Linked DNA regions of Rheinheimera salexigens. The protein of the gene in region 1 binds, or shares a complex with, the protein of each later gene. Links are inferred from orthologs where the notes say so. Each region holds a gene or a part of one and is shown in the gene's direction. Other genes may lie near its edges.

Region 1 (16,045 bases):
CTTTGCGTTCAAGGGCTTCAAGCCTTTGTTGTAGATATTGGTCTTCAATTGAGTGAAAAGTGTCTACAAACTCTTGTGACAACTGTTCAGGTTCAATTTGGTGCTGCCATGACGCCAGTTTTAGCAAAATATTATGTTCAGGTAAATCTCGCCAGTGTTCTAATAATTGCGCTGTTGTCAGTGACGGCTGCTGTTGCAGTCTTTGTTGTAAAGAAAGTAATAAGCCTATACCAGGGATATTACTGTGTGCCAGTTCAGGTGCATCTGGCATTATATTTACTAAGTTGGGGTACTGCAGCAATAAACCAATGGCTCGGCGCATTGGCGTGATTTTAATTTTAGCAGGTTTTAGTTTATTCGCTGCTTTAGTTGTCGATTTTTTTTGCTGCTGCCGGGTTTGTCCCAACAAGTTAGCGAGCTTATCTAACAGCGTTTCTCGATAAAACTCACTAGGAATTTGTTTAATTAACTCAGTCGCTTGCACTGATAGCGCTGATTTTCCGGCATCAGTAGCTGGATTGTGTTCTTGGATTAAGCGCTGGAAAAAATATTGGGTTAGCGGTACGGCATCAGTAATACGCTGTAAAAAGGCAGTTTTGCCTTCTTTTTGCACTAAAGAATCCGGATCTTCACCTTGGGGTAAAAATACAAAATTTAACTCTACACCGTCTTTTAGTTGCGGCAGGGCACTTTGTAGTGCGCGCCATGCGGCATCTAAACCGGCACGGTCGCCGTCATAACAACATACCACTCTTGGCGTGTAACGAAATAAAGTGTGCATATGGTCGCTAGTAGTCGCAGTGCCTAAGCAGGCTACAGCAAAGCGAATATCTTGCTCTGCTAACGCAACCACATCCATATAGCCTTCAACCACCAAGACTTGCTCTAAATGTCCTGGTTGTTGCCGCGCTTCATATAAGCCATATAATTCACGGCCTTTATGGAATAATCGGGTTTCAGGTGAATTTAAATATTTGGGTGTGCCATCACCTAAAATACGACCACCAAAAGCAATAACTCGGCCGCGACGATCTCGGATAGGGAACATTAAACGCTGGCGGAAAAAATCGTATTCACGGCCGCTATCACTGCGATTAATTAAACGTAGTTCAACCAGTTGTTCGCGTAGTGGCTTGTTATTACTTGGGCTAAGCCGTTTTAATATATTGTCCCAGCCATCAGGTGCATAGCCAATAGCAAAATCAGCCATCGTTTGCTGGTTAATACCACGTTGAGCTAAATAGTCTTTGACGCTAGGGCTATCAGGATGTTGTTGTAACTGTTGTTGATAGTAGTCAGCTGCTTGCTGCATTAAACTGTAATCATCGGCTTGGGCTGCTGGGCGTTGCGGATGAATACTTTGTTCTCGAGGAATTTCAAGATGATGTAGCTGGGCTAATTCCTCAATACTTTCAACAAACTCAAGTTGCTCAAATTCCATCAAAAAGCTTATAGCATTGCCGTTAGCACCACAGCCAAAACAATGATAAAACTGTTTATCTGGGCTTACGGTAAAAGACGGTGATTTTTCGCTATGGAATGGGCAACAGGCGGCATAATTCCTACCGGTTTTTTTTAACGGTACACGGTGATCTATAAGTTCGACTATATCGGTGCGGGCTAGTAAGTCATCGATAAATTGTCTTGGGATTTGTCCGGCCACCTTTTTCCTTCACAGTTATTCAGAAAAAGACAAACCGTGCCTTGCGAGCACGGTATGCAGATGTCGGCTTGTGCGATACTATTTTACTTTAAAGTAAGCTTTATTTAAAAAGATTACTTTAAAAGAAGACTTAAAAAGTCTTAATTAGTAAGGTTCGCGCAGCTTTTAACTAAGCAGATCTTAGTAAAGCTTGATACGACGTGCGTTTTCGCGTGACAGTTTTTTAGCATGACGCTTAACTGCTGCAGCTTTTTTACGCTTACGGATCCAAGTAGGCTTCTCGTAGAATTCTTTTGCACGTACGTCTGCTAAAACGCCAGCTTTTTCACATGAGCGTTTGAAACGACGTAATGCTACGTCAAACGGTTCGTTCTCTTTTACTTTAACTACAGGCATTAAATTCTCACCTCAGGCCAAATTGGTTATCATTGAACCAATAGTATTAAAAATGGTGCAGCATTTTACGCAAAAAGGCGGGGCGATGTAAAGGGATTCTGCGATCTAAATCTGATCTCTAGCTCTATAGCGGTAGAAACGATATAATATACGGCTATTTTACCCAATTTGAGACACAGATGCGAGTTTTAGGTATCGAAACTTCTTGCGATGAGACCGGTATTGCTATTTATGATGGTGAGCAAGGTTTACTCAGCCATGTACTTTATAGCCAAATTCCTATTCACGCTGATTATGGCGGCGTGGTGCCTGAGCTTGCTTCTCGTGATCATATTCGTAAAACCATTCCGTTAATTAAACAAGCGTTAGCAGAGGCTAATTGTGATGCTGCTAGCATTGATGGCGTGGCTTATACTGCAGGCCCTGGCTTAGCCGGAGCCTTATTAGTTGGCGCCACTATAGGCCGCTCGTTAGCTATGGCATGGCAAAAACCAGCATTAGCAGTGCATCATATGGAAGGGCACTTATTAGCGCCTATGCTAGAAGAGAATGCGCCAGGGTTTCCATTTCTAGCTTTATTAGTCTCTGGCGGCCATACCCAATTAGTGGCGGTTGAAGGCATTGGTCAGTATCAATTACTGGGCGAATCTATTGACGATGCAGCCGGTGAAGCCTTTGATAAAACGGCTAAGTTAATGGGTTTAGAATATCCAGGTGGGCCATTATTGGCGAAATTAGCCCTGCAAGGCGATGCCAAAAAATATCGTTTTCCACGCCCCATGACTGACAGACCTGGCTTAGATTTTAGCTTTAGTGGTTTAAAAACCTCTGCTGCTAATGTGATTGCTAAAGAAGGTAATAGCCCAGAAGTGCAGGCGAATATTGCAGCGTCATTTCAACAAGCGGTGGTGGATACCTTAGTCATTAAATGCAAACGCGCGTTAGAGCAAACGGGTTACAAACGCTTAGTGATTGCCGGCGGTGTCAGTGCCAATACGTCTTTACGTGAGCAGTTAACGCTGTTATTAAACCGTTTTGGCGGTGAAGTGTTTTATCCGCGCAAAGAATTTTGCACAGATAATGGCGCCATGATTGCTTTTGCCGGTTATCAGCGCTTAGCCGCGGGCCAACAGCAAGATTTAACTATAGGCGTAACACCGCGTTGGCCGATGCAGGATTTGCCGCCAATTTAGTTATTTAACTATTTAACTATTTAAGATTTAGTGCAAAATCTAAATGTTTCATAAAGCTGAAACTATTCGCGAATGCGTTTAGTTTTATCCCATACCTTGCTTTCTTTACCACGCCATAAGCGGACGATGTTTTCGTGGTGGCGCAAGATAATCAGAATGCTCAGCATAGAAACCGGCACGGTATACAGGGGTTTAATAAACCAAGTGAACAGTGGGGCCAAACTAACCGTAATAATGGCCGCTAAAGATGAATAGCCGGTTATACCAATTAATAATATCCAGCTGGCAAATAATAAACCGCCTAAATCTAAGCCGATAGGTAACATGGCACCAAAAGCAGTAGCAACGGCTTTGCCGCCTTCAAAACCAAAAAAGATAGGGAAAATGTGGCCGATACAGGCGCTTACAGCGACTAAGCCAAGGTAGAAAGGTTCGATATTTAAAAAGTATGAGCCCCAAACAGGGATAGTGCCTTTAAGTAAATCAAACACTAAAACTAAACTAGCCGGTAACTTACCGCCTAAGCGTAATACATTGGTAGCACCAGGATTACCTGAACCATGTTTGCGAGGATCGGGTAAACCAAACAACTGACTAACCAGCACTGCAGACGAGATAGAACCGCACAAGTAAGCACCAAGCAGCATAATTCCTATCAGCGGGGTCATTAATGCGGTTCCTCAACACCAGTTTTTACGTTAAGATTGCGACTTGCTTTTCAGCTAGCACAGTATAGGCTTTTAACGCTTTTACCTATCCGACCAGCCTACCTGAAACCAGAAATAACGCAATGCGGATTAACCAAATGGACATAGTTTTTATAAAACAGCTACAAATTAATACGGTAATTGGCGTTTATGAATGGGAAAAAAATATTCAACAGCGCTTATTAATCGATTTAGAGCTAAGTACCGATATTCGTATTGCAGCGGCGAATGATGATATTCGTCAGGCATTAGATTACGCCATTATAGCAGAGCGCATAAAGCAATTTGTTACCGCTAAACCGATTGAGTTAATTGAAACGGTGGCCGAGCAAGTTGCAAATTTGTTACTGACTGAGTTTGCTACGCTCAGCGTTAAAGTCACTGTTTGTAAACCAGATGCATTATCGGATGCCCAAACCGTAGGTGTGACTATTATCCGCAGTGCTACTGAATGCAGTGAAACTGTGGACATCGCCGTCGTAAGAGGTAACGGCTAATGGCGCTAATTTATATTAGCGTGGGTAGCAATATGAATCGTGACTATCATATTCGCCAAGGTGTAAGCGCCTTACAGCAACATTTAGGTGCTTTGCAATTATCATCGGTTTATGAAAGTGAAGCGGTTGGTTTTAGTGGCGATAGTTTTTATAATTTAGTGGTCGGTGCGACGACTACGTTATCTATAGCTGAGTGTAAAACTCTGTTTAAACACATTGAAGACCAATATGGCCGCGATCGTACCGCTGAGCGCTTTAGTGGTCGAACGTTAGATTTAGACTTGCTAACTTTTGATTCGTTAATTTGTCAGCAACCGGTGCAATTGCCGCGTGCAGAAATAACTGAAAATGCCTTTGTATTGTGGCCATTAGCCGAAATTGCCCCTGAGCAAATTCATCCCCTTACCCAGCAAACCTATGCCGAGTTATGGCAAAACTATGCTAAAGCGCAAAAATTATGGCCAGTGCCATTTGATTGGAGTCATCTGCAGTGAGTACAGTAGAAGTTATTATCCTTGCGATTATTCAAGGCATAACCGAGTTTTTACCTATTTCTTCCTCTGCCCATCTTATTTTACCGTCTGCTATTTTTGGTTGGCAAGATCAAGGTATTGTGTTTGATGTTGCCGTGCATGTCGGGACCCTATTTGCGGTGATGTTATATTTTCGTCAAGATATCGCCAATTTAACCGTGGGTTGGGTTAAGTCGTTAGGTGGCCAACATAGTACTGATAGCAAACTAGCGTGGTGGGTAATATTAGCCACGATACCCGCTGGTTTAGCTGGCTTGTTTGCTGCTGATTTAATCGAACTGTATTTACGCTCGCCTTATGTAATTGCTATTACCACTATCGTTTTTGGTTTAGCACTGTGGTTTGCCGATGCTAAAGCAAAACAAATTCAAACTATGGAGAGCTTAACCTGGCGCCAAGCATTATTAATTGGTATTGCCCAAGCTGTGGCGTTAATACCTGGTACCTCGCGCTCGGGTATTACGATGACGGCTGCGTTAATGTTAGGTTTAGACCGAATTAGTGCTGCGCGGTTTTCGTTTTTATTATCTATTCCGATTATTATTTTAAGCGGTGGTTATCAAGGCCTGAAGTTGCTTTCTACACCGGCAAATTACGATGTGAATGCCATATTATTAGGCACCGGCTTATCTTTTATTAGTGCCTTAATTTGCATTCATTTGTTTTTAAAAGTGATAAATCGCATGGGTATGTTGCCGTTTGTTATTTACCGTTTATTGCTAGGGGTATTATTAATTGCCGTATTAAACGGCGTCTAATGCGGCAAGGCATTTACAAACAGACTTAATTATAAGTGCAATGGCCTGTTTGGGCCGGAGCTAAGACTTATCGTCTAGCCCGCTTCAGCAGACCATTGTTGTTTAGCCAGCGTTAGCGCCTCTAAACGCAGCTGTTGTAAGGCTGGTTTAATATCGGCGCCAGTAATACCTTTTGCCATTACTTCTTGAGCATTTACTTTACTTGCCGCCTTGGCTAAATAAGTTAAGTATTCCGCTTGTGGATATTGCGCTTGTTCAAAACCAGTGCGACCACGTAAGTCGGCGGTACATGCTAATAATATGGCATTTAACCGCTCTGGCTTGCGCCATAAATCAATGCTATTAAACATTTTAAGCACGGTGGCCGGTTTTAGCTCAAGGGCGTTGTGAATAATTTGATGATACTTGCAGACCAGTAAGGCTAAATCTTTACAGTCATTGGGCACTCGTAGACGTTGGCATAATTGTTCAATTAATTTTAAACCGCTGTGATCGTGGCCATGGTGGGCAGGCCAGTTTGCTGGATTAGTAGCCCCTTTACCGACATCATGAACAACCGCCGCAAAGCGGATATCCAGCCGTTGGCTTAGTTTAGCGGCTTGCTGTAACACTAGTAAGGTATGAATACCGGTATCAATTTCTGGATGCCATTTTTCAGGTTGCGGCACGCCCCATAATGCCGCAACTTCAGGCATCAATTGCTCTAGTGCTGAAGTTTGCTGTAATACGCTAATAAAGGCGTCAGGCGTACGTTCTTGCAAAGCTTTGGCGGTTTCAACCCAAATACGCTCAGGGCTAATAGTCTTAAGCTCGCCGCTTTGGCTAATATCGTGCATTAAATTTAAGGTTTCGTCGGCCACGGTAAAGCCTAAATGGGCATATCGAGCATAGAAGCGGGCGACACGTAATACCCGAAGCGGATCTTCACTAAAAGCAGGGGAAACATGGCGTAATACTTTGTTTTTAATATCGTTAACGCCGCCAAAAGGGTCAACCAACTGGCCATTTTGATGCTTGGCAATGGCGTTTATAGTCAGATCGCGACGCATTAAATCTTGTTCTAGTGTAACATCGGGATCGGCATATACGGCAAAGCCGGTATAGCCTTGGCCATTTTTACGCTCAGTACGTGCCAGTGCATATTCTTCTTTAGTTTTAGGATGAAGAAAAACCGGAAAATCTTTGCCAACTTGTTGGTAGCCTAAATCTAAAAGCTGTTGAGGCGTTGCGCCGACCACCACCCAATCACGCTCAGTGAACGGATAGTTTAAAAGTGTGTCGCGTACTGCGCCCCCAACCAGATAAATTTGCATTGGCTTTCCTGTTAGCTATTTTTTTGCCATTATAGCGTTGTTGTAACAAATTGCAGTGACTTAACCGCTAGGAAGCAGCATGTATACCGGATTTTTCGGCTTAACCAGCGCACCTTTTTCAATTGCGCCTAATCCAGATTTTCTCTATTTAAGTCCGCGCCACGCCGAGGCATTAGCGCATTTGCGCTATGGCCTAGGGGATGCGGGGGGCTTTGTGTTATTAACCGGCGAGGTTGGCACCGGTAAAACCACGGTATCGCGTTGTTTATTACAAGAGTTAGATGATAGCGCTGAAGTGGCCTTTATTCTTAATCCTACGTTATCGGAGTTAGAGTTATTAGCCGCTATTTGTGATGAATTAAAAATCCGTTATAAAAAGTCGGATGCCAGTTTAAAGCTACTGGGTGATAAAATTAAAACTCGGTTATTAAAGAATCATCAACAAGACAAACAAACCTTACTGATTATTGATGAAGCCCAACATTTACAACCCGCAGTATTAGAACAGCTTCGATTACTAACCAATTTAGAAACCAATACCCGTAAATTACTCCAGGTCATATTAATTGGTCAGCCAGAATTACAGCAATTACTAAAACGCAATGATTTACGCCAGCTAGCCCAGCGTATTACTGCGCGCTATCATTTGTTGCCGCTTAATCAACATGAAGTACAGCAGTATTTAAGTTATCGCTTAAAAGTGGCAGGTTGTGAACGGCCCATCTTTACAAATAGCGCGATAAAAAAATTATTTCAACTTAGTGGCGGTATTCCGCGCTTAGTAAATTTAATGGCAGATAGAGCATTACTAGCGGCTTATAGCCAACAACAAGCGTTAGTAAATGAGAAATTAGTGTTACGCGCCGCCAGTGAAACTTTACCTCTGACTGATTCGGTGCAGCAGGCTAAGTTGCCCAGTTGGTTCTGGCCGTTGCTAGGTTGTTCGGCTATAGTGCTTGGCTTTAGTTTAGCGGTAATACTGTTACCCCTGTTACAAAAATAATTAGCTACCGGCAACAATCAAGGGTCACTATCAAGGGTCACTATGTCAATTCTAATGGATGCGTTAAAACAGCAACAACCCAGACCGGCTGAAGCACAAAACAGCAATCTTTGGCGGACTATAGCGCTAGTATTAGGCTTAGTGTTGGCCTTAATGGTAGGGGCTGCTGGCGGCTACTTTTTAGTATTAAAATCAGCAGTAACATCATCATCAACAACAACATCAGTACCGTTAGCTACAACGACTATACCCGCAGCAGAGGCGGAGCCTGAACAAATATTGGCAGCACTAGCTAGCCAAGAGCTAACAGCAGACATCAGCACAGAGCCTTTAGCTCAAAAAAAGCCTGCAGAAAATATAAGCGCCTTAGCCAATAAACCCCCAGCCGTTACAACCGACAGTTTTAAAGCAGACAGTTTTAAAACCCAGGCCGCGATAGTGACCGTTACCGCGCCTACGCCAGAAAAAAATTCAGTAACAACACCCGTAACAACAGCTGCAGCTACACCTGCAACAACAGAGGTAGAGATTTCTGCTGCACTGCGTGATAAGTTTTCTTCAGCGTTGCGAGCAACAGAAAATAATAATGCTAATCACAATTCAAAGCCAACTCGCAGCTTGACCGAGGCGCCGGCTGCCGATGTTAGTGAGCTTGCAGTTACTATAAGGCAGAGCATACCCAGTATTGCTTTTGAAGCCCATGTTTATGCTACGGCAGCTCGGCAACGTTGGGTAAAGGTGAATGGTAAAACCTTACAAGAAAACCAATGGGTCACGGCAGATATTAAAATTAAAGAAATTACCGCGCAATTTGTGCTATTGGAATATGGCAATACGCTATTTAGTATGGCCGCATTATCAAGCTGGACCCAGGGTTAAAGAAATGCTCACAGTTAAATAGCTAGCGGTTAAATAGTGGGTTAAGAATAGAAGTTAAAGGTAGTTTTTAATATCTAAATTATAATGTTTTAAATCTATACAAGCCTCGATGGTTTCATCTTGCTGTTTGGCTAAATCGACTACTTTTACCGGAATATGATGCTGGTGGACGCTGTGATAAAACAATTTTACTTTAGGTAATAATGGCTTTTTAACATTATTTTCTAATACTAATGCTAACTTTCCACTACTTAATTTGACCACTGATCCCGGTGGGTAAATGCCAATACACTTAATAAACTGCTGTAATAAAGTTGAGTCTAATTGCTGAGGTGATTGTTGTAATAATTGTCTTGATGCCGTTAGCGGGCCAAATTTACCCTGTTGTGGCGAAGTCAATTTTTCATAGTTATTGACAATCGCAAGCATCCTACTGCCATGATCAATATGCAAACTACTCATTTTAGGATGACCAGAGCCATCTAAGTGGGCACAATGCTGGCCGATCCACAATGAGACTACACCGGCTAAATGTGGATGTTTTTGCAGTAATTTCAACGTTTTAGAAATGGTTAAATGATCCGCTTGCTGCAACGGTTCGGCATAACTTGCTTTACCAATATCATGCAATAACGCAGCCGTAATTAATGCCTGCACTTTATCAATTGGCAAGTTTAGGTGGCGCGCAAAAGCAGCAATGTAGATGGCACAATTGATACTATGTTGCAGTAATGCATCACTTTGCTCGGCCATGCGGATTAAAAATAACAACACATCTTGATTACGGGCAATAGAATCGGAGATGCCCGCACTGACTTCATGCACTAAGCTAAGATCAATCATCTTGCCGTGTTTAGCTGCATCTAAAACATGGCTTTGTACCTGTTGGCTTTGTTGTATTAGCCGTTCTGCTCGGGGCATTTCATCAGCAAAAAGTATGGGATCAGCTGGCGCTTCTGCTATTGCTGGTTCAGTGTTGTCGGTAATTGGGCTAATTGCGGCGGCTAATTGCTTGCTGGGGTCGATTAGTACTACTTGTACCCCTTTTTTTTGCAATAGTGCAACTGCCGAAGCGGTTCTTACCCAGCCGGCATGTTTTACAGCAATATCACCGCTTTGCTGTAGCACTTGTACCACAAAGCTTCCTGGTGATAACTCAGAGATAGGAACTTGTTTAAATGCCATAATCCGCCAAAACGTAGTCTATTAATTGTTAATTATTAATAATATAACGATAAATACCGACTTCACTTAACATCATACTAACGTTAGCGGTAAATGCACAATAAAGTTAAGAAATGAGTAAAATAATTTTAGACAGAAAGTCGTTATTACCTAGCGGGAACGTAATTTAGACAGGGATTAACTCTAAGTGTATGAGACTGACAGCGCTATAAAGAGCGAAATACAGTAGGATTTTAAAAAAAAGCTGCCAAATTCAATTTGATTTTGGCAGCTTTATTAATAGCCTAGTTGGGAACAAACTTTAGGCTAGGTTTTCTTCCATGGTCATTAACGTCGCATTACCACCAGCGGCAGTGGTGTTAATAGTAATGGTTTTTTCCGTGACTAAGCGTTGTAATAAACGCGTACCAGCCGGAGCGGTAATTAACGGTAATATTGCTCCTTCACGGCTGGCAAGTAACTCAGCACATAATGGTTTTACAGCACTACTTACTTCAACCATAGCGCCCGCTAAATCAACGTGAGCCAATAAAGTGGTTAAGCAGTCAATACGTACCGCTGAGACTAAGTTTAGCGGCATGCCAGCTTGTACCAAGGCTTTAATACAAGCTTCTGCTTCTAATAAGTCTTGTTCTTCTACTGCCGTTATAACCGCATTACCGGTGGCAAGAGCGGTAATAATCGCCAGTAACCAATGCTGAAATGAGCTGGTTTCATCGCGAATTAAAGCCACAGTACCACGTGGATCTAACACCAATTGGTTCGATTCACCTGTTGGTCCAGGTAAGGTGGTTGGCTTTAGTAACACACGCTCTACCCGTTGCAGTTTTTTCTGGGCTAAAGTTAAAATTTGCTCTAAATCGGGCTCATTTTTACTGACCACGCTATTGGCGGCTAATAAAGCTAAAAACTGGCGTAATACCGAGGTGCGCTGGTTAATATCAATTTGTGCCCATTGCTCCTGTGCTATTGCTGCCACTGGCATAGCGTAAGCAACGGCACTACTGGTGGTTTCGCTTAATAAACGTTGCCGCGTTTCGTCCGATAACTCAGCACAATCTGTGTTGTCGTTATCTTTAACTAAACGCGTTAAATACAACGGACCACCTGCTTTAGGACCTGTACCCGATAAGGCACGGCCACCAAAAGGTTGCACGCCAACAACAGCGCCAATCATATTGCGGTTAACGTAAATATTACCGGCTTTTATTTCGCGAGTGATTTGGTTAGTAAAGCTTTCTATGCGGCTATGTACGCCCATAGTTAAACCATATCCAGTGGCGTTTATCTGCTGAATAACTTTATTTATATCTTCGGCTTTAAAGCGAATTATGTGCACTACTGGGCCAAATACTTCACGTTCGAGTACCGTTAAATCACTAATTTCATATAAATGCGGTGCAAAGAAATAATGATTATTACCCGCTGGGATTTCACAGCTGTAATGTAACGTAGCTTTGTCATTTAAATACAGCACATGATTAGTTAAACGATCATGTGCTTTAGCATCAATAACTGGGCCTAAATCAGTGTCTAAATTAGCTGGGTCGGCTACTTTTAACTCGGCCATCGCACCTTTAAGCATGGTGATAATGTTATCAGCTACATCTTCTTGTAAAAACAATACACGTAGTGCTGAACAACGTTGACCGGCACTTTGGAAGCCTGAAGAAACAACGTCATCAACCACTTGCTCTGGTAAAGCCGTCGAGTCAACTATCATACAGTTTTGACCGCCCGTTTCAGCAATCAAAGGCACGGGTTCGCCACCACGCTCGGCTAATTTACGGGCAATCCAGCAGCCGGTTTCTGTTGAGCCAGTAAACATAACGCCTTGGATCCGCAGATCAGGCACAATATGCTCACCTACTTCACGACCTGGAGCGATAACAAGTTGCACCACGTGTTCTGGCATGCCACATTCAAGCATCAGTTCTAAGGTACGTTTTGCCACTAAGCTGGTTTGCTCGGCAGGTTTAGCCACAACAGTGTTACCCACCACTATAGCCGCGGCAACTTGACCTAAGAAAATGGCTAATGGGAAGTTCCACGGACTAATACATAAAAATACGCCGCGCGCTTGCTGTGGCTCTGCAAATAACTCTTCAGCACGGGCAGCATAATAACGGCAAAAATCAATAGCTTCGCGAACTTCAGCAATACTATCTAATGCTGTTTTGCCGGCCTCTTTAATACACAATGCTAATAGTTCATCACGGTGTGTTTCTAAAGAGTCGCCAATACGGCGCAATAAATTTGCCCTTACAGTGACATCTGTTTGCGACCATTGCTGAAAAGCGGCATCGGCATTAGTGATAATCTGCTGCATGGTGGTTGCATCAGCGAACTGTAAATAACCAATCACCTCATCTAAATTCGCTGGGTTTGTTACGGGTGTGGCATCAGTTTGTACTGGCAAATTCTCAATAGAGGTTAACCATTGATCCATAGCCGCTTTAACAGCAGTAATTTCATCGGCGTCGGTTAGATCTAAACCGTTAGAGTTTAGGCGTTCTGCACCATATAAATGGGCAGCCTGTGGAATTAGCTGATTGGTTTTTTGTTGCCAGCCAGAAACAATTTCTACCGGATCGGTCAGTAGTGATTCTACCGGTATGGTTTCGTCAATAATGTTATTAACAAATGAGCTGTTAGCCCCATTTTCTAATAAACGACGCACTAAATAGGCTAATAAGTCGGCATGTTCACCAACAGGGGCATAGATACGGCAAGGAATTTTATCTTCATTAACAATAGTGTCGTATAACGCATCGCCCATACCGTGTAAGCATTGGAATTCAAAGCCGGTATAGTCTTTGGTCATTTCCATAATCGTGGCAACAGTGTAAGCATTATGGGTAGCAAACTGCGGATAGATACTATCGCGATACTCTAACAGTTTTTTAGCACAGGCTTGATACGACACATCGGTAGACGCTTTACGGCTAAACACCGGAAAACCGTCAAAACCTTCGACTTGGCAGACTTTAATTTCGCTATCCCAGTACGCACCTTTAACTAAGCGAACCATCATTTTACGACCAACCCGTACGGTTAAGTCGCGTAGCCATTCAATTACGTGGAAACCGCGTTTTTGATAAGCCTGTACGGCTAAGCCAAAGCCTTGCCACTCACCTAAATCGGGGTCACTAAATACGGCTTCAATTATATCTAAGGATAAATCTAAGCGGTCGGCTTCTTCAGCATCAACAGTAAAGTTGATATCGTAGGCTTTAGCAGCAAGGACTAAGGCTTTTAAGCGAGGTACTAATTCTGTCATCACTCGTTCGCGTTTTGCGAACTCATAGCGCGGATGAATAGCAGATAATTTAACTGAGATGCCAGGGCTATTAAACGGGCCACGACCTTTAGCGGCTTTACCTATGGTATCAATAGCATTCATATAGCTAGCAAAGTAGCGATCAGCATCGGCCATGGTCCGTGCGCCTTCACCTAGCATATCGTATGAATAACGAAAACCTTTACTTTCTAATTCTGTAGCGCGTTCAAGTGCGGCAGTAATGGTAGTGCCCATAACAAACTGCGCACCCATAATTTGCATGGCATAACGTACAGCTTGACGAATAACCGGTTCACCTAAGCGACCACAAGTACGTTTAAGCACACTAAACTGCTGCTTTTTCTGCTCATCACTGTAATTAACTAACTTACCGGTTAACAATAAACCCCAAGCAGAGATATTGACGAAGATAGATTTACTATTACCAATATGTGCGCCCCAATCACCGTTGGCTAATTTGTCGCGGATTAGGCGGTCAGCGGTAATATTATCAGGCACACGTAATAAAGCTTCGGCTAAGCACATCAGTACTAAGCCTTCTTCGGTCGATAACGAGAATTCATTTAATAATGCATCGACGCCACCTTTACCTACTTGGGCTTGGCGAATACTCAGTACTAGCTGGCGGGCACGCTCCCAGGCTCTACTGCGGGCATTAACACCAATATTAGCGATAGGTAGTAAAAAATTTAGCACTTCATCTTCATCGGCGCGGTAATAATTACGGATAGTTTGACGCAGCGGTTGGGTAGCAACCAGGGAACCATTAAACATCATAGTACTAAGCTTCCTGACATAGGGTAAGATTGCGGCATTCTATTGAAAAGTCCGCAGCATAGGGTGGTTATTTTTGCTGTTAAACGCTATATAATTCTGTATAACGACTATAAAACCAGATATTAGATGGTAATGACAATAGCAATGAAAACTAAAGCACTCGATCGGATTGATCTTAACATACTTGAAACCTTACAGCGCGACGGTAGAATTTCTAATGTTGAGCTGGCCAAAAAAGTAAACTTAAGCGCTAGCCCCTGCATTGATCGGGTAAAACGGCTAGAAAAAGAAGGCTACATTGATGGTTATGGTGCGCGTTTAAATGCCGCCAAACTGGGCTGTGGCACTGCCGTGTTTATTCAAGTCACACTAGATAGAACCACCAGTGATGTGTTTAATCAATTTCGTGACGCTGTGGTTAAAATACCTCAAGTTGCCGAATGCCATATGGTGGCGGGTGGTTTTGATTATTTGTTGAAACTAAGATTAGCCAATATGGATGCGTATCGTAGCATGCTGGCCATCATCGTTGATTTACCCGGCGTGGCTCAAACTCATACCTATGTAGTAATAGAAGCCGTAAAACAAGATCAAGGTGTGCCACTAAAGCCCGCCGCAGAAAGTGTAGCGGGTTCTAGTTAGCAGATTCTGCTTAGCTTAGATGCTGGTTAGCTTAGTTCTGCTAGTAGCAGTATTACATCCAGCGATCTTTACTGCGACGCTTAGGTACAATAATGGGTAATACTAAGCCGAAAATTAAGCCTACCACTAAAATTAATGAACCCAGTACCATAGGCTTTTGCCAAACTGAAGTTTGGGTAGCATCTAAGCGTTGCTTTAACAGGCTATAGGTTTGTTGGGTTTGCTCTAATTGTTCTAGCGCGGCATTGCGCTCTGAAATTGCTGTATTTAGCTCACTACTTAAATCATTCCGCTGCTGCTGTAATGTAGAAACAATTCCATCATGATCAGCATAGTCGGTTTTAAGTTGTTCTAATTGGCTAGCTAAGCCTGGGGTGAAGTTGACATATTCTTTTGGTAACCATGCGGTTTTATCATCTTCATACTTAATTTGGGCATAACCTGTTTCAGCATCCTGCGAAATATAGGTTACACTTTCTCCAGCGTTTATGGTGCCAACAATTCGATATTTGTTACTGGGACCTGAATGTAAATAGACAAATAATGCATCACTAATAAAAGCCGCTTTACTCGCTTGGTTGTTAGTTGTTTGCTGTGAAAATACAGAAAATGGCAGTAAAAATAATACCAGCAAGATGCTTTTATTTAATGTGAACATAGGTATCCTGAGCTAATTTACGAAGGCAGTTTTGCGACCGATGGTTTCGATGATAGGCAGTTGTACTGTATTTGACAAGGCCTAATCTTCAAGTCTGCTGTGATTTTCCGTTAGTTATTTATAGAGTAAAGCATGACAACTGAACTGGAACTGAAATTTTTAATCTCGTCTGATGCTGCTGAGCAATTACCTGCTTTAGCGAGCCAAATAGCCAAAATAGTACAAACAGATGAAAACAAGTTACTTAATGCTTATTTTGATACGTCTGACAACTGGTTTCGCCAGCATGACTTTGGTTTACGCAGCCGTGAGAAAAACCGCCAGTTTGAACAAACCATTAAATTAGCCGGAAAGCATCATGGTGCGCTGCAAATGCGCCCAGAATATAATGTGTCTTGTGATGGTGTTATCCCGCAACTAGCCGCTTTTCCAGCAAAGATTTGGCCAGAACAGACTGATTTAAGCCAACTACAACAGAATTTAATTGAATTATTTCGCACCGATTTCAACCGTAAACGTTGGTTGCTGCAATTAGAAGAC
Region 2 (16,225 bases), 1.8 Mb from region 1 along the record:
CTAATACCGCAATAATTTGGCCTGTTGGAATAATATTCCCCGTCGGATTATTTGGACTGCAGATAAAAATTAATTTTGGTTTAGTATCAAATATGGCCGGTAAATCTAATTGAAAATCAGTCGTTAATGGCACTATGTTCGCTTTAACTTGCTGGCTTTGGGCGCTGATCGCGTACATGCCATAAGTGGGAGGGCAAATAGTAATGCTGTCTTGTTGCGGCTCGCAAAAGCTGCGTATTAGTAATTCAATGCCCTCATCGGCACCTCGACTGACTAATACCTGGTTAGCATCAACACCCGCATAGTCCGCATAGACTTGAATAAGGGCAGCAGGTTGACAAGCAGGATAGCGATTAAAGTCACCGCTAAGTTGATACTCTGTTGCAAGGGCATTTTCATTAGCGTTAAGCCAAATGGCGCCACCACTCATGCTGCGGCGAGCTGAAGCGTAAGGGGTAATTTCTTTAACACTTTTGCGGGCTAAGTCACTGACTGTATCGTTAATTAAGTCGCTCATTATTGACTCCTCACACTCTATTCTTGGCTAAGCGCTAAAACGGCTAATCGTTTACTGACAGCGGCAGCATGGGCATCTAATCCTTCAGCTTGGGCTAATGTCACAATGGCCGGGCCGATATTCCGCAGCCCAGTTTTAGTTAACTGTTGCACGGTATAACGTCGGTAAAAGTCGACTAACGATAAGCTGGATAAGGTTTTGCTATAGCCGTAAGTCGGTAATACATGGTTAGTACCACTGGCATAATCACCGGCAGACTCTGGTGTCCAAGCACCAACAAAAATACTGGCAGCACTGGTAAATTGCAGTGCTAATTGCTCTGCATTATTGGTTTGAATAATTAAATGCTCAGGTGCGTACGCATTGGTTACCGCCACAGCTTGTTGTATATCTGCAGTTAAAATATAACGGCTATGTTGCAAAGCAGCTTTAGCGATAGCTTGTCGAGGTAAAGTACTAACCTGCAAAGCCACTTCAACTTGCACTTGTTGTATTAATTCAGCGCTGTCGCTGACTAATAATACTTGCGAGTCAACGCCGTGCTCTGCTTGAGATAATAAATCAGCAGCAACAAAGCTAGCATTGGCTGCACTGTCAGCAACCACTAACACCTCAGAAGGGCCTGCTGGCATATCAATTTGGGCGCCAGACTGTTGTTGACTCACTTGCTGTTTTGCTTCGGTAACATAACGATTACCTGGGCCAAATATTTTATCTACTTTAGCTATAGTTGCTGTGCCATAGGCCAATGCAGCAATAGCTTGGGCACCGCCAATAGTATAAATTTCAGTGATACCACATAAGAAAGCCGCATAAACAATCTCAGGCGTAATAGCGTCAGCCGCTGCTTTGCCTGGAGGGGTGACCATAACAACTCGTTCACAGCCAGCTAGTTGCGCCGGAACACCTAGCATTAATACCGTAGAAGGTAATGGTGCTGTGCCGGCTGGAATATATAAACCCACGGCATTAATAGCCCGATTTTTTAATTGGCAAACCACGCCAGGACTGGTTTCAACTTCAATGTCCTGCGGTAATTGCGCAGCATGAAAGCGCCGGATATTGCCGTAGGCTAAATCAATGGCGGCTTTTCTATCCGCAGATAAATCGTTTATCCGCTGTTGCTGCTGTTGTTTATTTAGCACTAAGGCATTATTAGATAAACCATCAAATTGTTGGCTGTACGCGACTAATGCGGTATCGCCTTGCTGTCTTACTGTTTCAATAATAGAGGCAACGGTTTGCTGAATATCACTACTATCATCCAGTTTTGGCCTAGCTAATACCGCTGCTTGTTCGGTAGCAGATAACGTTGACCAATCGAAAACAGTCTTATCTGTCATATCCATCATATCCATCATAACTGTCATATCAGTCATAGCTACTCCATCATCTTTTCAATGGGTAACACTAATATCGAGCTGGCGCCTAAGGCTTTTAATTGCTCCATGGTTTCCCAAAACAGGGTTTCACTACTGACAACATGTATCGCCACGACGTTATCGTTTCCGGCTAAGGGCAGAATAGTTGGATTTTCAGCACCCGGTAACAAATCGATAATGGCATCCAATTGATTGCGAGGCGCGTGCAGCATGATGTATTTACTTTCGTGGGCACGCATGACACCGGAAATTCTTGGTATCAGTTTATTGATTAAACTCAACTGGCGCGGCTCGGTTAAATTTTTGCGCTGAATTAATACCGCTTTACTGCGATAAATCACTTCAACTTCTTTTAAACCATTAGCTTCCAGCGTGGCACCGGTAGAGACTAAGTCACAAATTGCGTCGGCTAAACCGGCACGAGGCGCAACTTCAACCGAGCCTTTTAAATTAACAATGCGGGCATTAACACCTTGCTGTTTTAAATAGCGACCGAGTAAACGCGGGTAGGTCGTGGCAATGGTTTTACCCTCTAACGAGGCGACACCGCTATAGTTTTCTTCTTGCTGCACCGCAATTGACAAGCGACAAGAGCCAAAATCTAAGCGGGCTAATATGGTGTAATCAAAACTATCGTCATCTAACTTGCGTTGCAGGGACTCTTCTTCCAAAACGTTTTCGCCAATGATGCCTAAATCACACACGCCATCCATTACTAAACCTGGAATATCGTCATCACGAACGCGCAAAATATCAATAGGCATATTTTCGACATGGGCAATTAAGCGTTGTTCACGTAAATTAATTTTTAAACCGCAGCTAGTTAATAAATCTTGAGATTCAATGGATAAACGGCCAGATTTCTGCATGGCAATACGTAGTCTTTTCGGTTCTGCTGCTAAATTCATTTTTTTTTCCTAATACATTAACTTAAATAAAAAACCCCGAGTCTGAGCTCGGGGTTTATATTCACTGTACCACCGGAGCGCCAAACAATAGCCCTCCGAGATATCGGCTGGCTAGTCGCTATGATGATGATGGTGGTATACAGTTTTCATAATACTCAATATCGCTAAGTTCGTTCTATACAACTTAAAATGTTTTTAATACCAACACAAGTATTATTTTTAATTATCTGAAAACGCTAATGTAGTTAACTGATTGATTTTATAGGTTTTTGCTTTTGGCGGGGTTCAGTCGATATAAAAAATCAAGCTGTTGTTTTTATTTTAGTCTTAATTAATGCTTGTTAATTGCTCAAGTTGTATAGTCATTGTTGATCTTGCTATTGTGCGCGTTATGGTTCTTTCTGGTAAACTGCGGTGGAATTTAATGCTGAGTGACGCTAATCATTACTCTATACATTAGTCTAAACGTTACGCTATAAAAATGAGGAGCAACAATGTCAGTAAAAAATGCCGGTATTGGTGGGGTTTCAAAACAGCAAGCGTTAGCTGGCTTAACCGATATGACCGCAGGTGAAGCAACTATTGAAGTAGCAGAATATCAACTACGTATTGCTCGTGCTTGCGAATTAATGCAGCAACATAACGTTGATGCGGTATTACTTAATGCGGGCACTAATTTAAGTTATTTTACTGGTTTAAACTGGTATGCCAGTGAGCGATTAGTGTGTGCGTTATTACTGGCTAATGGCGAGATATTATATGTGCTGCCTGCATTTGAAATTGGCACTATTAAACCAATGGTTAAAATGGCAGGGTCATTACATGGCTGGCAAGAGCATGAAAACCCATATCAGCTGTGCGTGCAATTAATCCAGCAACAGTTAAGTAAAACCACGTTAAAAGTCGCTATTGATGAAGGCGCAGCCTTTTTTATAGCCGATGGCATTAAATTAGCTTTAGCCAACAACGGTGATATTGTTAATGCCCAGCCGATTACTGCCGGTTGTCGGATGCACAAAAGTGATACCGAAATAGCCATTATGCAACGCGCAATGGATATGACCTTAGCCGTACATCAAGCCACCGCTAGCATTTTATATCCTGGCATTACTACGGCTGAAGTCACCGAGTTTATTGACCAAGCCCATCGTAAAGTGGGCGCTAAACAAGGTTCGTATTTTTGTATTGTGCTCTTTGGCACCGATACGGCTTTTCCGCATGGTGTTGATAAACCAAAAGCATTAGAAAACAATGAAATGGTGCTAATTGATACCGGCTGCAAATTAAATGGTTACTTGTCTGATATAACCCGTAGTTACATTTTTGGCGAAGCAACTCAGAAGCAGCGTGATGCTTGGCAGCATGAAAAATCAGCGCAAATTGCCGCTTTTAATGCAGCTAAGATAGGGGTTGCTTGTCAAGAAGTGGATAGGGCAGCAAGAGGCTATTTAGAGCAACAAGGCTATGGTCCGGGTTATCAATTACCAGGCTTACCACATCGTACCGGGCATGGTATTGGTATGGATATCCATGAATGGCCTTATCTGGTTGAAGGCAATACCTTACCGTTAGCGACAGGCATGTGTTTTAGTAATGAGCCAATGTTAGTGTTGCCCGGCGAGTTTGGTATTCGGTTAGAAGATCACTTCTATATGACTGACTCTGGACCACGTTGGTTTACTGAGCCGAGTCACGCCATAGATGCGCCTTTTGCCAATCTTGATTAAGTTAGATCAAGTAAGACTGATTAAGCAAGATTAATAGCGGTTTGCAGGTACAGACTGGCATAAAGTAACTGAATTTTGGCTTAAACTTAACTATTAGCTTAAGTTTAAGCTGGGCTAGCCGATACAGGTTTAGCTAATAAAAGTTTAGGGAGCCATTTATGGACGCTTTTATGCCATTTGTACAACGTGTACCAGGTGGTCCAGTTGAGCAAGATGCTAAGCTGGTGGTACCGGTTTTTAAAGAGGCCAAACTTAGCCCATTAAAAGCCAATGAACATAAATATCTGATCCTGCGCCGACAGCGCTTTGGCAAGAAGTCGGCAGTCGAAGGTGTGCCAGAAGCACCTTACACCACGCCAGAAGAAGAGCAACGGGTAGGCGATGATGGCCGGTTAGATATTTTTGTCTGATTTTTGTTAGCAAAACAGGCATAATAGCCGTTTTATTGGCTAAGATGGTATTTGCTGTGCCGCACTATTTCTCTTTATTCCTACTCGTTATCTATGCATAACCAAGTCAGCGCTGCGTTTTCCGCAACAGGCGCGTTAGCTAAGCATATTGACGGCTTTAATGCCCGTGATGCCCAGTTAGATATGGCTAAAGCCGTTACCGATATCATTGAGCAATCAGGTGCCTTAGTCGTCGAAGCGGGCACGGGTACCGGTAAAACTTACGCTTACTTAGTACCGGCTTTGCTTAGTGGCAAAAAAGTGGTGTTATCTACGGGCACTAAAAATCTGCAAGAGCAATTATATTACCGAGACTTACCTACTGTTGTGAAGGCGTTAGCTAGCCCGTTACAATTGGCGCTGTTAAAAGGCCGCAGTAACTATTTGTGCTTATTCCGCTTAGAGCAGCATTATAATCACGTACCAATGCAAGACGATAAGCTGATCCAAGATTTAAGCTTAATTAAAAAATGGTCAGCTGAAACCCATACCGGTGATATCGGTGAGCTTGGTTATATAGCTGAAGACTCTAAAGCTTTGCCTTATGTTACTAGCACTACAGACAACTGTTTAGGTAAAGAATGCCCCGTCTATGAAGATTGTCATTTATTAAAAGCGCGTAAAAAAGCCCAAGCTTCTGATTTAGTGGTGGTTAATCATCACCTGTTTTTTGCTGATTTAGCCCTTAAAGATACCGGTTTTGGCGAGTTATTACCGGATATGGATGTGGTTATTTTTGATGAAGCCCATCAGCTACCCGATATTGCCAGTGACTATTTTGGTGAGCATGTTTCTAGCCGGTTATTATTAGATTTATGCCGAGATATCGACTTGGCTTGCAAAACCGAACTACGCGATCATCCTCAGTTAGCTAAAGTGGCCGAAAAGCTGGCTTTATTAGTTAAAGATTGGCGCTTACAATTCTCTGGCGACTCAACTAAAGGAAATTGGCGCGAAGCTTATCAACAACTGCCGATGCAAACTGCCTTAAATCGGGTTAGTGAAAGTATTGATATGCTGTACTTAGTGCTTAAATCCAGTTTAGGCCGCAGTGAACAAATAGATAATGTGTTTGAGCGCTTAGTGCAAATTAAGTTACGCTTAGCCAAGCTGGTGGATATGCAGCAGGAAGGGGTCAGTTTGTGGTATGAAACTACCCGCTTGCACGTCAGTTTGCATCTAACACCACTTAGCATTGCCGACAAATTTAGCGCTATTGTGGCAGCCGACGAGCGTAGTTGGGTTTTTACCTCTGCTACGTTGTCGGTTAATAATGGTTTTAGCCATTACACCGAGCAAATGGGCTTACAGCAAGCGAAAACTTTGTTACTTGAAAGCCCGTTTAATTATGCCGAGCAAGCCTTATTATGTGTGCCGCGTTTTATGCCCGAGCCGCATCAGCCATTGATGGCAAAAACATTAATTGATATTGCCTGTCAATTAATTGAAGCCAATAATGGTCGCTGTTTTTTCTTATTTACCAGCCATCGTATGTTACAAATGGTGGCAAAACAGCTACCAGATTTAATTCGCCAGCCAGTATTAGTGCAAGGTAGTAGTGGTAAGCGGTTATTGTTAGACCAATTTGTGAAATTAGAAAACGCGGTGTTACTGGGTACCAGCAGCTTTTGGGAAGGGGTTGATGTTCGCGGTGATACTTTAAGCTGCGTTATTATTGATAAGCTACCTTTTGCCTCACCTGACGAGCCGCTACTGCAAGCTAGAAGTGAAAACTGTGTGCGCAGAGGCCAAGATCCATTTTTTGAAGTGCAATTACCGCAAGCTGTTATTACCCTTAAACAAGGCGTGGGCCGTTTAATTCGTGATGTTACCGATCGCGGCGTTATGGTGATATGTGATAATCGCTTAGTGACCAAGCCTTATGGTGAAATATTTTTAACCAGTTTGCCACCGATGCGGCGAACCCGTTCGCTGGACGATGCCGTCACCTTTTTAAAACAGATAAAACAGGAAACCGATACTTGAAAAATCAAGGATACGTGCAAAAACAGGGCGAAGTGAAGCTACTGGCTTTAGATACCTCAACCGAAGCCTGTTCGGTTGCACTTTATATTAATAATGAAAGACTAATTTTGGACGAAGTGTGTCCACAGCAGCATAGTAAGCGGATCTTGCCGATGATCCAGCAATTACTTAGCCAAGCCGAACTTAGCTTACAACAACTAGACGGCATAGTATTTGGTCGTGGCCCTGGTAGCTTTACCGGCGTTAGAATTGGCGCAGGTGTTTGCCAAGGTTTAGGCTTTGGTGCCGATTTGCCTGTATATGGTGTCTCAACGTTAGCTGCCATGGCGCAAGCGGCTTATCGTTTACATGGTGCAACGCAGGTGGTGTCGGCGATAGATGCACGCATGGCTGAAGTGTATATTGCGGCTTATAAATTAGAGATTAGTAGTAACATTATGCAAGCGATAACGGTAGAACGGGCGGTAAAACCTGACGTGCTAACTGAATTAGGTTTGCAAGGTAATGTTGCTGCAGTGGGTACGGGCTGGCAAACCTATTATGATCAGTTACAGCTAAAACAAGCTGCCACTTACTATACTGATATTTTATATCCTTCTGCCCAAGATATGCTAACCCTAGCACTGCCGGCTTTTGCCGCGGGTGACTTTATTGCTGCTGAATTAGCCGAACCGATTTATGTGCGTGATGAGGTAACCTGGCAAAAGCTACCAGGGCGTTAAAAAATAGTACTTGGTTAAATTTTAGCACTGGTTATAATTACCCCATGTTTAAAGTAGAGTGTAGCTATGACGTTAACAGTTAAGCAAAGTTTAAACGCTCCTGCTCATGTTGCTACGGTGTACAATAGTACCGAAGCGCGGCGGCCTTCTGCTGAGCCAAAAACAGCGGCTATAACCCCGCAAGGTAGTGGCATACGCAGTAATGCTAGAGTTTTATCTGCTTTAGATGCTGAACAACACAAGCCTAGCTTTCGCAGTAATGGTAATGGCAATGATGCTCATGCCGAACGTGCGGTCGCCGCTTATCAAAGTTTACAACATCAACAACGGCGCAATGAAATCCAATCTATGCTGGGTGTCGATCTTTACGCCTAGTAACTAAACCAACTCCACTACTAAAGCGTAACCTTATATATCACGGCTAATATATAAGGTTAAAATTATGTCTAGCACTTGTTTAATCACGGGCGCTAGCTCTGGCATTGGCGCAGCCACAGCTAAGTACTTTGCTAGTCAAGGCTGGACCGTTTATGCGGTGGCACGTTCTGTTGAAAAGTTACAGCAGTTAGCCATAACCCCCGGCATTATCGCCTTACCATTAGATTTGACCGATACCCATGCCATCATAACCACTGCTAAAGAGTTGGCTAATAAAAATATTGCCTTAGATTTAGTTTTACTCAATGCAGGCAGCTGTGAATATGTAACAGCAAAAAATCTTGATTTAAGCGCCTTTGAGCGCACCTTTGCTATTAATTTTCACGCCAACGTTGCAGCCATAAAATATTTACTACCACTACTTTCATTATCTAAAAAACCGCAACTTGCGGTGGTCAGTTCTATGGCTCATTTTTTCCCCTTTACGCGCTCTGAAGCTTATGGTGCCAGTAAAGCCGCATTAAGTTATTTTGTTGATAGCTTAAGGGTAGATTTAGCCAAAACGGAGATACAAATTTGCTTAATTGAGCCCGGCTTTGTTGATACCCCCTTAACTCAAAAAAATGATTTTAAAATGCCATTTTTGCTGTCGGTCGATACTGCAGCAAAACGTATCTACCACGGTTTAGATAACAATAAATTACGTATTCGCTTTCCTATAAGGCTAAGTGTGATGTTAAAGCTAATGGCGTGTTTACCCTATGGCTTACGCTGTCGCTTAGCGGCAAAAATGGCCGATAAATGAATTGGCGCGCAGTAATAGGCTTTGAAATCTGTTGGCTAGCATTGGCCTATTGGCAGCAAACTGTGCTGATACCGGTATTAATGTATTGGCTGTATGGCATGTCCCAACTAAACAATAAGTCTAGGTTGGCCGTGCTGAACGTTATTGGCGCTGGTTTACTGATTGATAGCGCATTAGTAACAGCGGGTGTAATAGGCTTTAGTGACAATATTTGGCTGCCACTGTGGTTTATTCTACTTTGGGCGGTGTTTGCCTTAGCCGCAGTTGAAGTAATGGCCGCTATGTTAACTAAACCTTGGCTAGCCGCGCTATTAGGCGGTATCGGAGGGCCTGTTTCTTATATTGCTGGCGCAGGTTTAAGTGGCGGGATATTACAGTTTTATTATGGCCAATGGTCTTATTTAATTTTAAGTATAGTGTGGGCGCTGATTGCCATCGCGCTAGGCTGCAGCAGGAGATGGTATGCTTAATATTAAAGGCCGTGTTAGTGTTTGTGTGCTGGCTTTATTGATGATATTCAATGCTGCTGCTATTGAATACGTGACTATTGACTACAAGACAATAGGCAAGGGCAGTGTGACGTTTTTATTTAATCAGCAAGAAATTGGCACTATTGAAGATAAGAAATTTGGTCCAGCATTTTTTGATATTTGGCTGTCGCCCGATACCAGCGCAAAAAAATTGCGCCGCCAATTACTGACGACGCATTAGGGTTTAAAGGCTTATTTAGTTTGCTGAATATACTGCATTATTTTTTTGGCTATATCTGTATTGTCTTGGAAACCAATAAAATCTTTTTGCCATTTACCATAAGCTAATACGGGTACGTCCGCAGCACTGTGGCCACCAGTCGTCCAGCCGGTGTTAGTTCTGTTATTAATAATAGCTTTAATTTGCGAGGTTAACGCTTTATTACTATCGGTTTTTGCCATTAGCAATAGCTTAGATTCTTCTTCTGACAGAGCCATACTAGTTAATGTTTGCCATATCTGTAGCGCATTTTCATCGTTAGTGGCGGCTAACATTTTTTCTGCAATAACCAGGGCGGAATGACGAATTTTCTTGATTTTGTCGGTACGCCATTCATAAACGCCATTGGCACCTAAAGATAAGCCGCCGGTTTCATGATCAGCGGTAATAATTAATAGCGTATCTGGATTAGCATCAACAAAGTCTTTCGCCACTTGAATAGCATGACCAAAATCGTCCATTTCTGCCATGGCACAAGCAATATCATTGCTATGGCCACACCAATCTATTTGGCTACCTTCAACCATTAATACAAAACCCTTTTCAGCTGTTGCTAACAATTGTAAAGCTTTACTGGTTAATTGAGCTAATGGCTGCTGCACAGGGTTATCTATCGCTGACGGTAAAGCGACATCAGCTAATAAAGCAATGGCAGGTGAACGGGTAAGCTGGTCTAACTGTTGCCAGTTTTCAGCATATTGATAATCCTGCTGCTGCAGTTCATTAACGAGGTTACGATCTTCACGAATAAAATACTTTTTGCCGCCGCCTAACATAACGTCAGCAACCGGTTTACCGTTAATACGATAATCTACATACATATCAGCAATTTCATTGTAATTCTGCCGACTTTTATTATGAGCTAAAAACGCGGCTGGCGTGGCATGATTAATTTGTGAGCTAGCCACAATACCATTGGCTTTCCCCAGCTTTTTTGCTTGCATCATCATAGTGCTAAGCGGCATATGTTTATGATCAACTGAAATAGCACCGTTATAGCTTTTAATGCCAGTAGCTAAGGCCGTAGCACCTGCGGCAGAGTCAGTTACATAAGTGTCATCATCTGGATAAGAACTTGCCATACCTAACCACAGTTGATCAAATACGGTGTTCTCTACGGCTTTCGTCGTGACATCATCACTATAATAGCGGTAACCGGTTAAATAGGTTGGCCCCATGCCATCCCCTATCATATAAATAATATTTTTAGGTGCAGCAAATAAAGCGGTTGGTATTAATAGTAACGATAATGATAATAGGTTTGTACGCAGACAATTTTTACGCATTTAAAGGCCTCTTATTAACCTTGCTTGATGTTATTGCTCGATAGTGTACTTTATAGCAACTAAATGACAAAAATATGTCGATAAAGCCCCTTAATTACAGGCTGACTGTTAAACTTTACAACTGAGGCCAGCTAAGGCTTAATTATAGGTAGTGGAACTGTTTTGATTAAAGGTGTTCAAACACTATTACATAACATATCTTTATCTATTGTAGAGACATAGATAAAGTGGTGTTTATCCTACAAAGGTTGGTAAGATATTGATGATTATAAATATAAAAACAACGATTAATACCGCGCTCTTTGCATTGGCTATAGCATTCACTATTCCAGCTTATGCTAATGTACCCCAGCAAAATCACTTTACAGAATTAGATCATATTGCCAATGATCCGGCTCGCGCTGAAGACAATATTCAGCGAAATGCGTTTCGTCATCCTGCTGAGACCTTAACTTTTTTTGGTATTGAGCCACAGATGTCAGTGCTGGAAGTTTGGCCAAGTAAAGGTTGGTATACCGAAATTTTAGCGCCATTTTTAAAAGCGCAGGGCAAATTAACTCTGGCACAATTTTCAAAAGATACCGATAATTTCCGTAATGAACGCAATGTGTTTTGGGCTAAAATCAGTGCTAAATTAGAGCACTATATTGCAGAAAATCCGCAGCGTTTTGGCCAAGTCGCGACGCTAGAACTTGAGCCACCTTTCCTGACACCACAGGTGACAGACCAATTTGATATGGTGTTAAGTTTTCGTAATGCCCATATTTGGAACGAAGATGGTCATTTACATGCCACAATAGAAACGTTATTTAATGCCCTAAAACCAGGTGGTGTTATGGGTATGGTCGAGCATAGAGCTTCTCGTTTATCCGATATTTCCAGCTCTGCTAGTGTTGGCTATTTAGATGAGGCTTATGTTATCGCGGTTGCTCAATCAGTAGGTTTTCAGTTAGTTGCAAGCAGTGAGATCAATGCCAATCCACTAGACAGTAAAAATTATCCTAAAGGGGTTTATACGCTACCGCCAACATTAGCTATGGGTGGCCAAGATAAAGAATATTACTTAGCCATTGGTGAAAGTGATCGTATGACACTGAAATTTATTAAACCGAACGAGTAGAGTAATTGTGAATAGCCGTTAATTGTGGGAAGATTAGGGCTAGAGTAATAACTCAAATTTATAGTGTTCATATAACAAGCAATACTTCAAGCCATGCAATAAGGCTAATGTATTAGCAGCCCATGTTTCTTGCAACCCATATTAGATTGCATCAGGCTGGTTATATACCAATAAAATAATAACCTTAGAAAAAGGAGTAGACGGTGGAAAGAGTTTGGTTAAAACGTTACCCGTCAGGTGTACCAGCGCAAATTGATGCTGATCATTACCCATCATTATTAGATATATTTAGTCAAAGTATTGAACAATATGCTGATAAAACAGCTTTTATCAATATGGGAAAATCAATTACCTATCGTGAACTTGATCAGAAAAGTATCGCTTTTGCAGCCTACTTACAAAGTTTAGGCCTGAAAAAAGGCGATGCAGTGGCAATTATGATGCCGAATTTACTGCAATATCCTGTCGTTTTAATGGGGATTTTACGTGCTGGTTGTGTGGTGGTAAACGTTAACCCACTTTATACCCCTCGAGAGCTAGAACACCAATTAACCGATTCTAAAGCTAAAACCATTATTATTGTCGAAAATTTTGCCCATACTCTTAGTGATATTCAAGATCATATTCAACTTGAGCATATTATATTAACTAAAATGGGCGACATGCTGGGTTGTGTAAAAGGCAATATTGTCAATTTCGTGGTTAAATATCTGAAAAGATTAGTGCCAAGCTATAATTTAAAAAGTTTTGTTAGTTTTAATGATGCCTTAAAGCAGGGCGCTGAATTACCCCTACAAAAACCTACTTTGGTGGGCAGTGATATTGCCTTTTTGCAGTATACCGGTGGCACGACGGGTGTCTCTAAAGGCGCCATGTTAACCCATCGCAATATGGTTGCTAATCTAGAGCAAGTAACGGGTTGTCTTGATACCTTCTTTGTGAAAGGTGAAGAAAGAGTGGTAACGGCATTACCGCTTTATCATATCTTTGCATTAACGGCTAACTTCTTTACCTTTTTTAAATACGGTGCAACTAACTTGTTGATCACCAATCCGCGAGATATGCCAGGCTTTGTCAAAGAGTTAAAAGGCTTTTCGTTTACTGCTATTACCGGCGTTAATACTTTATTTAATGGCTTATTAAATACTCCGGGTTTTGCCCAACTAGATTTCAGCACGCTTAAGTTATCTTTAGGCGGTGGTATGGCAGTGCAGCGTCCTGTTGCGGAGCGCTGGCAAAAAGTGACAGGTACTCGTTTACTAGAAGGCTATGGCTTAACTGAGTGCTGTCCATTAGTTACAGTCAGTCCATACGATTTAGCAGGCTTTAATGGCAGCATTGGTTTACCTGCGCCATCTACTGATATTCGCTTGGTGGATGAAGAAGGTAATGACGTTGCCAAAGGTGAGTCCGGCGAAATGCTGGTGAGCGGGCCGCAAGTTATGCTAGGTTATTTAAATCGCCCTGACGAAACAGCTAAGGTATTAAAAGACGGTTGGCTGTATACCGGTGATATTGCCCGAATGGATGATGAAGGTTTCTTTTATATCGTCGATCGTAAAAAAGATATGATTTTAGTTTCTGGCTTTAACGTCTATCCAAATGAAATAGAAGAAGTTGCTGCCATGAACGAAAAAGTTCTGGAAGTGGCTGCCGTTGGCGTGCCGCATGACGTTTCAGGTGAAGTAGTTAAATTGTTTGTGGTAAAAAAAGATCCTTCGCTAACCGAAGAAGAAATGATTGCCCATTGTCGTCAGCATTTAACCGGTTATAAAGCACCAAAATCTGTTGAATTCCGCAAAGAGCTACCCAAAACTAATGTTGGTAAAATCCTGCGTCGTGAATTACGTGATGAAGAGATAAAAAAATCAACAAAAGCATAGGAAAAACCACGTGACATTAGGTTGTAAATGATTCCATTAATATCCGACGATGCAACGCTGGCAAGTTATTGCCAGCGTATTGCTAAAAGCACTTTACTTGCTGTTGATACTGAGTTTATTCGTCAAAGCACGCTTTATCCTAAACTTGGCTTAATCCAGCTTTATGATGGCGAACATTTAGCGTTGGTTGATCCATTAACCATTACTCAGTGGCAACCGTTAATTGATATTTTCGCAAATGTTAATACGGTTAAGCTATTACATTCTTGCAATGAAGATATAGAAGCTTTTGCCACTATTGGTATTACAAATATTACGCCTTTATTTGATAGCCAATTAGCCTGCCAACTTTTGGGTTGGGGTAACAGTATTGGTTTTGCTAATTTAGTTGAGCGTATCTCTGGACAATTAGTAGATAAAAGTGAAACCCGTGCCGATTGGCTGGCTCGGCCATTAGCGGATAAACAGTTAAATTACGCTGCTAATGATGTTTTATTTTTATATCCTTTATATCAAACTTTAAAGCAAGAGCTAAACGAGCAACAGTTGAGTTTACTGTTGCAAGAAGGCGAGCAGTTAATGCTGCGTAAAGAGCAAAAACTGGCGCCAGAGTTTAAGTATTTAGAAATTAAAAATAGTTGGTTGCTAACTCCGCGTGAATTAGCGGTATTGCGAGAATTAGTTAGCTGGCGTTATCAGTATGCGCAGCAAAAAGATTTAGCATTAGGCTTAGTGTTAAAAGATGCTCAGTTATTTGAATTAGCTAAACGTCGGCCTAGCACAGTAGAAAGCTTATTTAATATTCCTGATTTACCCGCTCGAGAAGTGCGTCGACATGGCCAAACCGTGATCCAGCTCATTGAGCAAGCTAAAGCATTACCGCCAGAAGACTGCCCACAGCGTTTTTATCATCAAGATCAGTTTATTGGTTATAAACAACAAGTTGCTGCTATTACCGCGATAATTAAGCAGGCAGCGGAACAGCAGCAAATCCCCGCAGAATTTATGTCTGTTAAACGGCAATTACACGAATTTGTTAATTGGTGTTGGCGGGTGTCGGATCAACAACGTTTGGCCTTGCCGGTACCGGAATATTTCCAAGGTTGGCGTCGCCAGTATTTATTGCCATTTTTAACCCTACCTGATCATGTTACTGTTAATGCTAAATAAAATTGATGAAATTTTAGAATAAGACAGTCACGTAACATTAAAATAACGGCAAATTTATTAGCCGTTATTTTTTTTAGTGATCCAAGTTAAGAATTATACGTTACACTCTAATAACTGATTAATTTCTGACTTAAGGGTGCAATAATGATGGGAATAAACAACTCTGCTCTGCTGATGGTTTTATCTTTATTATTAATCGGCTGTGGCGGAGGGGGCAGTTCAACGCCTGGAACATCACAACCAGCACCACCACCACCTCCAACAATACCACCACCCGTTGTGGTTAATGGCACAGTACAAGTTGTTAATACCGCAATTGATTCCCCAAATATCAATATTGTTATTGCAGACGAAAACCTGATTACCGAACTTGAGTATGCAGATGCTTCTACCGTGCTTTCAGTGCCGCCAAAAACCTATCAAGCAAGCGTAAATGCCATTTTGCCTGGTGATAATAATACGCTTTCTATACTTGAGCCTGTTGACTTAACCGTAGCCGAAGCGAAACGATATACCGTTTTCACAGTGGGTAAAGTGGCGGATGCCAGTCTAAGTGCATTAATTGTTCCGGGGCAACTGGGTGGTATACCCTTAAATAAAATTCGACTGCAATTAGTTCATGCCGCTGCAAGTGCTCCTGAAGTGAGTGTCCATGTCACGGTACCAGGTGCTGAATTAGCAACGCCAGAAGCCACATTTTCTTTTAAAGGTTACAGCAAGCCAATTATTCTAGATCCTGCTAACTATCAGGTACGCATTACGCTAACAGATAATCAAACCGTACTTTTTGACAGTGCTAGCTTAGATTATACCGCAGTGGGTACAGATTTAGTGTTGGCGGCAATTGATAGCCAGTTTTCCGGCGCCTCACCGGTTTCACTTTTAGCGGTAGCGCAAGATGGCAGTCAAAAAAATATTTTTGACGTCAACGCTAATGCTTCAATACGGATTGTGCATAACGCATCCGATGCCGAGCCTTTTGAAATTAAAACCAGTAGTGATACCAGCTTAGGAAATGTGATTTCTTTTACTGAGTTTTCTGATTATCTGCAAGTGGTCCCTAAAACATATGAGGTAAGCATCATTTTAGATTCTAGTAGTACTAATAGTATTACTGTTGCAGCGGGACAGTATTACAGCTT

What was found.
Region 2: the proteins of tsaD (region 1) and tsaB are in contact, whole or in part, in a solved structure (PDB 4WQ4), measured with the Escherichia coli proteins. The link is inferred for Rheinheimera salexigens from one-to-one orthologs.

The regions. Positions count from the first base shown.
Region 1 is NZ_MKEK01000001.1:3,355,870-3,371,914, reverse strand. What follows is about bases 1,426-4,245. They hold tsaD (tRNA (adenosine(37)-N6)-threonylcarbamoyltransferase complex transferase subunit TsaD), read left to right. Parts: upstream 1,426-2,238; coding sequence 2,239-3,252; downstream 3,253-4,245. Other genes in these bases: folB (dihydroneopterin aldolase), read left to right, coding at 4,058-4,245; plsY (glycerol-3-phosphate 1-O-acyltransferase PlsY), read right to left, coding at 3,315-3,920; rpsU (30S ribosomal protein S21), read right to left, coding at 1,844-2,059; dnaG (DNA primase), read right to left, coding at 1,426-1,663. Outside these bases: more of dnaG, read right to left, coding at 1-1,425; more of folB, read left to right, coding at 4,246-4,456; folK (2-amino-4-hydroxy-6-hydroxymethyldihydropteridine diphosphokinase), read left to right, coding at 4,456-4,950; BI198_RS15525 (undecaprenyl-diphosphate phosphatase), read left to right, coding at 4,947-5,747; BI198_RS15520 (multifunctional CCA addition/repair protein), read right to left, coding at 5,822-7,060; BI198_RS15515 (ExeA family protein), read left to right, coding at 7,140-8,063; BI198_RS15510 (general secretion pathway protein GspB), read left to right, coding at 8,106-8,942; BI198_RS15505 (HD-GYP domain-containing protein), read right to left, coding at 8,997-10,127; bifunctional proline dehydrogenase/L-glutamate gamma-semialdehyde dehydrogenase PutA, read right to left, coding at 10,429-14,205; BI198_RS15495 (winged helix-turn-helix transcriptional regulator), read left to right, coding at 14,350-14,847; BI198_RS15490 (TIGR04211 family SH3 domain-containing protein), read right to left, coding at 14,900-15,505; BI198_RS15485 (CYTH domain-containing protein), read left to right, coding at 15,638-16,045.
Region 2 is NZ_MKEK01000001.1:1,522,984-1,539,208, forward strand. What follows is about bases 5,829-8,828. They hold tsaB (tRNA (adenosine(37)-N6)-threonylcarbamoyltransferase complex dimerization subunit type 1 TsaB), read left to right. Parts: upstream 5,829-6,965; coding sequence 6,966-7,691; downstream 7,692-8,828. Other genes in these bases: BI198_RS07045 (ATP-dependent DNA helicase), read left to right, coding at 5,829-6,969; BI198_RS07055 (hypothetical protein), read left to right, coding at 7,758-8,066; BI198_RS07060 (SDR family NAD(P)-dependent oxidoreductase), read left to right, coding at 8,134-8,828. Also shown: hisC (histidinol-phosphate transaminase), read right to left, coding at 1-517; hisD (histidinol dehydrogenase), read right to left, coding at 535-1,896; hisG (ATP phosphoribosyltransferase), read right to left, coding at 1,899-2,807; BI198_RS07035 (M24 family metallopeptidase), read left to right, coding at 3,302-4,534; BI198_RS07040 (hypothetical protein), read left to right, coding at 4,693-4,944; more of BI198_RS07045, read left to right, coding at 5,038-5,828; more of BI198_RS07060, read left to right, coding at 8,829-8,874; BI198_RS07065 (DUF2878 domain-containing protein), read left to right, coding at 8,871-9,344; BI198_RS07070 (chalcone isomerase family protein), read left to right, coding at 9,337-9,585; BI198_RS07075 (alkaline phosphatase), read right to left, coding at 9,597-10,910; BI198_RS07080 (class I SAM-dependent methyltransferase), read left to right, coding at 11,173-12,030; long-chain-fatty-acid--CoA ligase FadD, read left to right, coding at 12,234-13,913; rnd (ribonuclease D), read left to right, coding at 13,941-15,083; BI198_RS07095 (DUF4397 domain-containing protein), read left to right, coding at 15,228-16,225. UniProt on the Escherichia coli protein: Required for the formation of a threonylcarbamoyl group on adenosine at position 37 (t(6)A37) in tRNAs that read codons beginning with adenine.